DNA from 2 places in the Thioalkalivibrio sp. ALR17-21 genome. Region 1 is predicted to be linked to the other one. Evidence: predicted binding sites of a transcription regulator. Region 1 holds the regulator's gene; the other holds the start of a gene.
The links. The regulator sigma-54, encoded in region 1, starts transcription at its own class of promoters, with help from an activator protein. The targets are predictions, from matches to a motif close to TGGCANGNTNCNTGCTT.

Region 1 (5,176 bases):
CAGCTCGAAACCGTGCGCCACAGCCCCGGCATCGCGTTGTCCGGAGGCGAACGGCGGCGCGCCGAGATCGCCCGTGCGCTGGCCGGTGATCCGCGGTTTATCTGCCTGGACGAACCCTTCGCCGGGGTCGACCCGATCTCGGTCAGCGAGATCCAGGAAGTGATCCGCCACCTGGCCGAACGCGGCATCGGCGTACTAATCTCGGACCACAACGTGCGCGAGACCCTGGGCATCTGCCACCGCGCCTACATCCTCAGCGAGGGGCACCTTCTGAGCGCGGGAACGCCGGAGGAACTGCTGGACGATGCCCGCGTGCGCGAGGTCTACCTCGGCGAAAATTTCCGCCTGTGACACCGATCGCCACATCCGGCCGGTGCACAAGGCCACAACAAGGGATTACTATTCACTTATGGTGAACAACGCCTCTCCCAACTCATGCTGAAGCCCGGGCTGAACCTGCAGCTCGGTCAGACGCTGACCATGACGCCGCAGCTGCAGCAGGCCATCCGGCTGTTGCAGCTCTCGACGCTGGAGCTCCAGGCCGAGATCCAGCAGGCGCTGGAAAGCAACCCCATGCTGGAACAGGCCGAGGACGACGAACTCGGCGCCGATGGCGAAGAAACCCCGGACCCCGGCACCGAGGGCGAGAACGAGACCGCCAGCGATGCCGCCGCCGGCACCGGCGAAACGGTGGACGCCGGCGGTTCGGAGGATGTCATCCCCGACGAACTGGTGACCGACACCCGCTGGGAAGACATCTACGACGCCAGCGCCAGCCCGCGCGGACTGGACGACCGCGATCCCCTGGAAAACACCTCGGACGACGATGGCGGTGGCCTGCAGGACCACCTGCTGTGGCAGCTGCATCTGTCGCACCTGACCCCGCGTGACCAGCGCATCGGCGCCGCCCTGATCGACACCATCAACGGCGACGGTTACCTCGAGGGAGACGTCGAGACCCTGGCCGACACCATCAGTCAGGGCGAGGACACCCCGGTCGGCACCGACGAGGTGGAGGCAGTGCGCCACTGGCTGCAGCACTGCGACCCCCTCGGGGCCGGGTCGCTGGATCTGCGCGAGTGCCTGGAGGTCCAGCTGGGCGAGCTGGCGCCGGACGCGCCCTCGCGCGAAGCCGCGCGCGCGGTCCTGGAACACGGCATGGACGCCCTTGCCCGGCGTGACTACAAGGCACTGCAGCGCCAGAGCGGCGTGCGCGATGCCGACGAGCTGGCCGCGGCCCTGGACCTGATCCGTACGCTCAACCCGCGCCCCGGCGCCCAGATCAGCGAGACGCCGCCGGAATACGTGGTCCCGGATGTCTACGTGCGTCATACCGACCAGGGCTGGCAGGTCGACCTGAATCCCGAGATCGCCCCGCGCATTCGCGTCAACGACCTCTACGCCGGCATGGTCCGCCAGGTCTCCGATGCCCGCGACAGCGCATTCATGCGCGACCAGCTGCAGGAGGCGCGGTGGTTCATCAAGAGCCTGCACAGCCGCAACGACACCCTGCTGCGCGTAGCGCGAGCGATCGTCGAACGCCAGCAGGGGTTCCTGGAACACGGCGAGGTGGCGATGCAGCCGCTGATCCTGCGCGACATCGCCGAAGCCCTGGAGATGCACGAGTCCACGATCTCGCGGGTGACCACGCAGAAATACATGCATACCCCCCGCGGAGTGTTCGAATTCAAGTATTTCTTCTCCAGTCACGTGGGCACCAGCGACGGCGGGGAATGCTCCGCGACCGCGATTCGTGCCATGATCCGCGAACTCATCGAAGAGGAAACGCCGGGCAAACCGCTCAGCGATTCCCGCCTCGCCCGGATCCTCGCGGATCGGGGCATCAACGTGGCCCGACGTACCGTGGCCAAATACCGGGAGGGCATGAACCTGCCATCCTCCAGCGAACGCCGCCAGATGGCCGCCATGCCGACCGGAAGCAAACCGAAAGGAGCCTGACCCATGCAGATCAACCTCACCGGACACCACGTCGAAATCACCGACGCCCTGCGCGACTACGTCAACGAGAAATTCGAGAAGCTGGAACGCCACTTCGACAAGGTGATCGACGTGCACGTGGTGCTAACCCACGAGAAGACGCAGAAGCTGCACAACAAGGCGGAAGCGAATCTGCAGGTCAGCGGCAACCACATCCACGCCGAGGCCAGCCACGACGACATGTACGCCGCCATCGACGGCCTGATCGACAAGGTCGACCGCCAGCTGATCAAGCACAAGGAGAAGGTCAAGGACCATCATCGCGCCGAAGGCCACCAGCGCAACCGCGAACAGACCCCGTAAACCGATGAACCCGGCCGAGCTCATCACCCCGGAGCGCATCGGACTGGAAGCCGACTGCTCCAGCAAGAAACGAGCGCTGGAAACCCTCGCCGATCTGCTGGTGGACGGGGCCGCGGACGGGCTGGCGGCCAGCGCCGCGTTCGAAGCCATGTCGGCCCGCGAAAAACTGGGCTCCACCGGGCTCGGCCATGGCGTGGCGATTCCGCACGGCCGTCTGGCCGAGCTGGATACGCCCCGCATCGCGGTCCTGCGTCTGGATCAGGGCGTGGATTTCGAGGCCATGGACCACGAACCGGTGGACATCCTGATCGCCCTGCTGGTGCCGGAAGAGGCCACCAGCGAACACCTGGACCTGCTGGCCCAGCTCGCACGCGGCCTGTCGCAGCCGGACACCCTCGCCGGCATCCGGCGCGCCGCGGACAGCGCGGGGGTCCAGCAGGCCCTCACCCGGGCCCTGGGAGACACCTGACCATGGCCGACCGGGCGGAGGCGGCAGGCGACGGCACCGCGAGCAACATCACCATCGCCGCGCTCACGCGGGCGATGGGGAGCCGTCTGGACCTGCGCTACGTCCACGGGGAGGAGGCCGCGGGCGACCGCGAACTCCTGGGACTCGGCGATGGCGACCTGCCGCTGGCCGGCCATCTCAACCTGATCCGCCCCAACCGCATCCAGGTCATCGGCGACTACGAGGCCCGCTACATCGCCGGCCTGTCCGACGAACAGCGTGACCACCTTGTGCTGGAGATGGCCCGCACCGGCACCACCATGGTGATTTTCGCCGAGGACACCTGCCCGTTCCCGCGCATGCCGCAGACAGGTGACGACCCGCTGCCGGTGATCCTGTGCACACGCACATCCTCGCACGAAGTCATCGCCCTGCTGCGCTATTTCCTGCAGCAGCGCCTCGCTCATTTCGAGGTGCGCCACGGGGTGTTCATGGAGATCCTCGGGATCGGCGTGCTGATCTCGGGGGCGTCGAGCGTCGGCAAGAGCGAGGTAGCGCTGGAACTGATCTCGCGGGGCCATCGGCTGATCGCCGATGATGCCCCCGAATTCGCGCGCATTGCCCCCGATATCGTGCGCGGACACTGCCCCGCCCTGCTCCAGGACCTGCTCGAGGTGCGCGGCCTGGGCGTGCTCAACATCCGCGCGATGTACGGCGACTCGGCGATCAAGGGCGGCAAATATCTGCGCCTGATCATCGATCTGCGCGACCACAACGAGCCCTCGCCGGTGCCGGACGATCGTCTGAACGGGCGTCGCGGCGAAAGCGAGATCCTCGGCCTGCGCATCCCGCTGATCAGCCTGCCGGTGGCGCCGGGACGCAACATCGCGGTCATGATCGAGGCCGCGGTCCGCAATCACCTGCTGCACATGCAGGGCTACATCGCCGGGGACGACCTGCGCGCCCGCCAGCGGCGCCAGATGGGCGAGGATCAGCAGGAGGAGTCCATCTTCCACATCGGCGGGCCCAGCACCACGGTCCCCAACCCCGACCCCGAGGGCTGACCGACATGCGTCTGCTGCTGGTCAGTGGTCTGTCGGGTTCCGGCAAGACCGTCGCCCTGCATACCCTGGAGGACGCCGGCTACTTCTGTGTCGACAACCTGCCGCTGCCGATGCTGCCGGAACTGGTGGAGAAGGTCCGCAGCGGCCATTACGACACCGGCGGTGACCGCCACCTGGCCGTGGGCGTGGACGTCCGTTCGGGCCTCGACGCCCTCAGCGGCTTCGGCAAGCTGCTGGGCGAGCTGCGCGGATCGGGCCTGGAGGTCGAGGTGCTGTTCCTCAATGCCTCCGACGAGGTCCTGCTGCGCCGCTACCACCTGACCCGCAGGCGGCATCCGCTGGCTCGCGACGGCATCCCGCTGGTGGAAGCGATCGGCATGGAACGGACCTGGCTGGGGCACGTGGCGGTGGAGGCCGACCTGACCGTGGACACCAGCCGGCTGTCGATGCACGACCTCGCGCGCACGCTCCGGGCCCGGGTCGGCAGCCGCGAGACCGCCGGCCTGTCCCTGCTGTTCCAGTCCTTCGGCTTCAAGCACGGCTCGCCGCTGGATTCCGATTTCGTGTTCGACGTGCGCTGTCTGCCCAACCCCCACTACGAGCGTGAACTGGCGCCGCTGACCGGGCTGGATCCGGCGGTGGCGGGTTTCCTCGACAGCCACGGCGAGGTCGGGGCGATGCTCGAATCCATCCACGGCTTCCTCGACACCTGGATCCCGCGGCTGGTGGCGGACCATCGCAGCTATGCCACGGTCTCCATCGGCTGCACCGGCGGGCGCCACCGCTCGGTCTACCTGGTGGAACGGCTGGCGGCTGCGTGGCGCGAGCGGGAACATGTTACTGTTAGCACCCGTCATCGCGAGCTCGATTCTCTCTCCCCTGAAACGGAGTAGTTCCATGGGCGTCGGTCTGATCCTGATCACGCATCAAAACCTGGGCGACACACTCCTGCAGACCGCGCAGAGCATGCTGGGAGACCTGCCCGAGGACTGCGAGTCCATGGCGATGTCGCAAAGCGACGATCCGGACGATATTCAGGCGCAGGCGCGCGCCCGCATGGAAACCCTCGACAGCGGTGCCGGTGTGCTGGTCCTGACCGACATGTTCGGCTCCACGCCGGCCAACGTGGCCAGCCGCGTGGCGCGCGGACACAATGCGCGCGTGATCGCGGGCGTCAACCTGCCGATGCTCGTCCGCGTACTCAACTACCGCCATCTGCCCCTGAGCGAACTGGTCAACAAGGCGCTGTCCGGGGGCCATGACGGAATCCTTCTCTGCGACCAGGAATCCAGCGATGCCGCAGCGCGCAGTTCCCATCGTTAACCGGCTGGGCATGCATGCCCGGGCCGCCGCGAAGTTCGTC
Region 2 (5,176 bases), on a different contig from region 1:
GCCATCTTCGGCACTGGTGTTGATCGCCGAACGCATGCGCTGGGTCAGCAGCACCCGGTTGGGCAGGTCGGTCAGCGGATCGTGGCTGGCGCGATGCGCCAGCTCCGCCTCGTGCCGGCGCAGGCGGGTCTCGGCCTCGCGGCGCTGCTGCACCTCGCGCCCGAGGTCACGGTTGATCCGGTGGTAGCGCATGGTGGCCGCGGCCATCAGCGCCAGCAGCCCCAGCAGCAAGGCGATGGTGATCGCCGGGTTCTCGCGCCAGTAGAGCAGCGGGTCCAGGGCCGGGTTGCGTTCGTAGGGCGGGGCGCCCAGGCGCTCCAGCAGGTCATGTACCGGGGCGTAGGACAGCGGCGCGGCCCAGCCGAAATATTCGCCGGCCCCGCTTGCCGGGTGACCTTCCGGCATCTCCAGCAGGGCGACGGTCACCGCGTTGGCCAGAGCTTCGTCGGCATGTTCCATGCGCGAGAACGGCCATTCCGGGAACAGGCGGGTGGTGTGCTCGAACGGAAAGCCGGGGGTGTCGCGCGGTTCCAGCACCCGCAGTTCGCCGGGTTCGAACGCGCCGGCCCCGGCCATGCGGTCGAGCACGCCGGTGCGGACCATGCCGGCGTCCGCGCGGCCGTCGAGCACGGCCTCGACCACGCGGTCATGCGGCATGTCGGTGAAAGTCAGTTCGGCGAGATCCTCGCGCGGATCCACGCCGGCATCCAGCAGGACCTCGTGCCCGGCATGCCAGCCACCCAGCGAGCCCTCCTGTACCGCAAACAGGTGCTGGCCGGCAATGTGTTCCAGCGCGGTGATGTCGTCGCGGTCGGCGCGCGTGAATATGACGCCGCCGAACAGCCGGACCGGTTCGCCTTCGTGTGACGCGATCAGTGTGGTCAGGCGGCTGATGCCGTGGGCGTATTCCAGCTGGACGTAGTGCCCGGTATTGGTGAGAACGAAATCGATCTCTTCCCCCGCCACCGCGTCTTCCAGCTCGGGGTAGTTCATCGCCCGCATGCGGAAGCGGGCGTCGAAATCCTCGCCAAGGCGTTCGGTCAGGTAGTCCGCGGTGGGTTGCCAGCGGGCCTCGGCGGACTCGGCCCCACGCACCGCGAGGACGCCGATGTCGACGGTCTCCACCGGGCCCGCGCCGGCCGTGGCCGGCCCGGCCCCGAGGGAGGGAATCATCAGGGTTCCCGTTATGAGGAGGCGGGGCAGCCATTGCATGCCCGCCAGACTACTACGAAAGGACGACCGATGCCCGGGTGCGGGGACGACGGAATCACCAGCTCTTGTAGGGCAGGAACTTGCCGTTCCAGGTGATCTTCACCCGATCGCCCTTCGGGTCCTCGACCTTGTCGATGTCCATGGTGAAGTCGATGGCGCTCATGATGCCGTCGCCGAACTTCTCGTGGATCAGCGCCTTCATGGTGTCACCGTACACGTTGATCGCCTCGTAGAAGCGGTAGATCACCGGGTCGGTAGGGATGGTCTTGTCCCAGTGCTTGTGCGGGAACGCCTGCAGGGCCTTCGACACGTCGGGCCCGAGATCGAGGAACGCGGCGAGCCGGTCGGCCGCCTCGGCGTCGAGATGATTCATGCCGTAGCAGGCCGAGGTCACGTAGACCTCGTGCAGGCCGGTGGCCTCGGCGATGCCGGCCCAGGTCGCGGACCGGCCCTCCTTGGCTTCGAGGATGGTGGCGGTCATTTCGGTCTTGCTGAGGGTCATGGATGGCCTCCCGGTTGGTGTCGGATCAGTGTTGCCATCCGATGCTCTGCAGTTCCCGTGCCAGGTGGACGCCGTTCACCGGATCCGCTCCGGGGCGGCCGCACGGGAGCACGGGCCGGGTGAGGCGGACACTTTGTCCGCTCCCGGTGCGGCCAAAGTGTCGACAATGACCGCACCGGGGCTCAGGCCAGTCCCAGTTTCTTCAGGCGGTAGCGCAGCTGGCGCGGGGTGAGGCCCAGGTCCATGGCGGCACGGGTCTTGTTGCCGCCGCTGCGTTCGATGGCGTCCCGCAACTCGTCCGCTTCGGAAGCGTGCACGCGTCGGTAGGGGCGCACGATGGTGGAGCCGCCTGCCCTGTAGTGGTGCATGGGCGATCCGGTTGTGGAAGTGGTATCGGGCGGTGTGTTTTCCGGCGCCCCCTCCCGCGCGCCGGAAGAAGGCTCCGAGGCGGCGGGGGTCGTGTCGTTGCCATGCACTCCCGGACTGATCCGGGATTCCTCGTGCAGGATCTCGTCGATCAGGCCGGTGCCGATGCGGCCCTCGCTGGAGAGCAGCACCGCGCGTTCCAGCACGTTCTCCAGCTGGCGGATGTTGCCCGGCCAGTCGAAGGTCTCCAGACGCTCCATCACACCGTCGTCCAGGACCACGTTCCAGCCATGGACGTGGGTGTAACGGTCAAGGAAATGCCGTGAGAGCAAGCGAATGTCGCTGGCGCGATCGCGCAGCGCGGGCATGTGCAGCGGGATCACGTTGAGGCGGTAGAAGAGGTCAAGCCGGAACTCGCCGGCATTCACCGCTTTCTGCAGATCCTTGTGGGTGGCGGCGACCACGCGTACGTCCACCGGGATGTCGCGCGATCCACCGATCGGCTGGACGACCCGTTCCTGCAGCACGCGCAGGATCTTGGACTGCAGCGCCTCCGGCATGTCGCCGATCTCGTCGAGGAACAGGGTGCCGCCGTCGGCCAGGGCAATCTTGCCCGTCTTGGCGCTGGAGGCCCCCGTGAAGGCACCTTTCTCGTGGCCGAACAGTTCCGATTCCAGCAGGTCGGCGGGGATCGCGGCGCAGTTCAGGGAGATGAACGGTCGCGTGTTGCGCTGGCTGATCCGGTGGATCATGCGCGCGATCTTTTCCTTGCCGGTCCCGGAGTCGCCGGTGATCAGCACCGTGGCCTGGGTGTCGGCGATGCGGTGGACCTGCTTGAGGACGCTGCGCAGGGCGGGGCTCTCGCCGAGGATCCCGTATTTCGCTCCCTGGGTGTCGAGGGCGCTCTTGAGGTAGCGATTTTCCGAGACCAGTTCGGCCGTGCGTTCGGCGATCAGCTGGTTGATGCGCAGGACCTGGCCGATCATGGAGGCGACAACGCGCAGCACGTTGAGATCGTCCTGGAACTGGCGCGAGCGCCGGCGCAGACGGTGGACGCCGAGTACGCCGATCGGCTGTTCGTCCTGCACGATGGGGACCCCGATATACGCCACGGTCTCCTGCGGCAGGGTGGCGCGATCGACCGCCCGGGCGAGGTATTCCGGTTCGTTGTCGATGTCCTGGATCAGCGCGATCTGCCCGGTCTTCATCACCCGGCCGGTCACGCCTTCGCCCAGCGAGTAGCTGCCGCGCTCGCGTTCGGCGTCGGTCAGGCCGTAGGCATGCCGGATCTTCAGCTGTCCGCTGTCCGGGTCGGGCAGCAGGACCCGGCCGCGATTGAGCCCCAGCAGCTGGGACATCATGCCGAGGATGCGGTAGATGGCGGCGTCCGGGTCGCGCGAACGGCCCATCAGCCGGGCGACCTCCAGCAGCAGGGTGATCTCCTGTTCGCGGGTCGCGTGGTCGGTGCGGTCTTCGGTGGTGGTGTCGTTCATGCCCGGTGGACATGCAGAAACCCTGCCAGCGCCGCGGCCCGAGCCGTGGCGGGGCACGGAGCGGATGCGGGCGGAACCTGGCGGCGGACTGTGCACCGCGATGGTGCAGCCGGTTCCGGTACGCGCCCGAAGGGTGCAGTGCAGGCCGCGGGCCGTGGACATAAAAGGCCCGGCCGCGCACGGCCGGGCAGACGGAGGGAGTGAGGGGGGCAGCTCAGCTTTCGGCGTGGTAGCTGCTGCGCCGGATCAGGCGCACGCAGATCGCGTCCAGCATGTAACCGATCAGGCCGATCACCAGTACGAAGGCCGCCAGTTTGTCGTACTCCAGGGTGTCGCGGGCATCGTTGATGGCGTAGCCGAGGCCCGAGGTCACCCCCAGGTATTCGGCCGGGACCAGGACGATCCAGGCCACACCCACCGCCAGGCGGATGCCGGCGAATACGTCCTGGGCGATCGCGGGCATCACGATGTAGCGCAGCGTGTGGTAGGGGTTGGCGCCCAGGTTGGAGCCGACCTTGAGCCACATCGGATCGATACGCTGTACCCCGTGTGCGGTGGCGTAGGTGATGGGCCAGACCGCGGCGATGGCGATCAGGAAGATGATCGCCGCATCCCAGGTGGCGAAGGCCAGCACCGCGATCGGCATCCACGCCAGGGGCGAGATCATGCGCAGGAACTGGAACGGCACGTGGGTCGTTTCGCGCAGCACGTTGAAGTACCCGATCATCACCCCCAGCGGGACCCCGATCAGGATCGCGTAGAGCAGACCGAAACCGACCCGGTGCAGGCTGGATTCGATCGGCCACCACACCTGGCCCGAACTCACGATGTCCCAGAAGGCGGTCAGCGTGGGCCCGGGGGCGAAGCTGGCGAACGCCATGGTGTCGGGGTTGTTGGCGATCAGCCAGCCACCCCACCACCACAGGGCGAGCAGTCCGGCGATGCCCAGTACCGGATACTGCAGCGCCCGACGCAGGTGATTGGCGGTGCGCAGCGAGGCCCACCCCCACTCCCCGGGGGTGGCCGGCAGGTCGAATGTCGCGTCACGGTTCATAGCTGTACGATCTCCTCGCGGGCAAACGGCGAATCCATGTCCACGCCGGGTGCGTTGTGCCAGGCGGTGTATTTCTCCATGGCCTTCTCGACGAACTCGTAGTTGACCAGGTCATCGGCCACTTCCTGCGGGTCCAGGCCCGAGAGGAAGGTGGTGTCGCCGCCCACCAGGGTCTCGTTCATCGCCCCGACCAGCATCTTCGTCGCCGACGGGTAGGGCCACGGGGAGAAGTCGATGCGGCCGTTGCCCCAGTCGGCGTGGCGGATCGCGCCGGAGTCGATGTAGGTGGTGTCGTCGGCGTAGTTGGTCATCGCGCGTTCGACCACCCCGGACGGCATCGGCAGATACCCCTTGCCGTCGCGTGACAGCAGGTGCGAGATCTCCTTCTTGTTGTCCTGGATGTGACCCTGGGCGCGAACCACCGCGTTCATGGTCTTCTGGGTCCATTCCGGCTGGCGGTCGGTCAGTTCCTCGTTCATGCACACCACGCAGCAGGGGTGGTTCTTCCAGATGTCGCCGGTGAAGCGCAGCAGATTGCCGTGGGCCAGC

Region 2: a site for sigma-54 is predicted at 1,761-1,777, ahead of cynS (cyanase). Genes of this name have one in related genera too.

What each region holds. Positions count from the first base shown of each region.
Region 1 covers NZ_ATUL01000001.1:58,624-63,799, forward strand. Annotated here, with positions in the region: gene lptB (LPS export ABC transporter ATP-binding protein) at 1-351, shown strand, start outside; gene G020_RS0100310 (RNA polymerase factor sigma-54) at 436-1,959, shown strand; gene hpf (ribosome hibernation-promoting factor, HPF/YfiA family) at 1,963-2,301, shown strand; gene G020_RS0100320 (PTS sugar transporter subunit IIA) at 2,306-2,770, shown strand; gene hprK (HPr(Ser) kinase/phosphatase) at 2,773-3,813, shown strand; gene rapZ (RNase adapter RapZ) at 3,819-4,706, shown strand; gene G020_RS0100335 (PTS sugar transporter subunit IIA) at 4,711-5,136, shown strand; gene G020_RS0100340 (HPr family phosphocarrier protein) at 5,108-5,176, shown strand, end outside.
Region 2 covers NZ_ATUL01000011.1:66,881-72,056, reverse strand. Annotated here, with positions in the region: gene G020_RS0107635 (bifunctional diguanylate cyclase/phosphodiesterase) at 1-1,212, opposite strand, end outside; gene cynS (cyanase) at 1,268-1,714, opposite strand; gene G020_RS0107625 (sigma-54-dependent Fis family transcriptional regulator) at 1,897-3,573, opposite strand; gene G020_RS0107620 (ABC transporter permease) at 3,788-4,627, opposite strand; gene G020_RS0107615 (ABC transporter substrate-binding protein) at 4,624-5,176, opposite strand, start outside.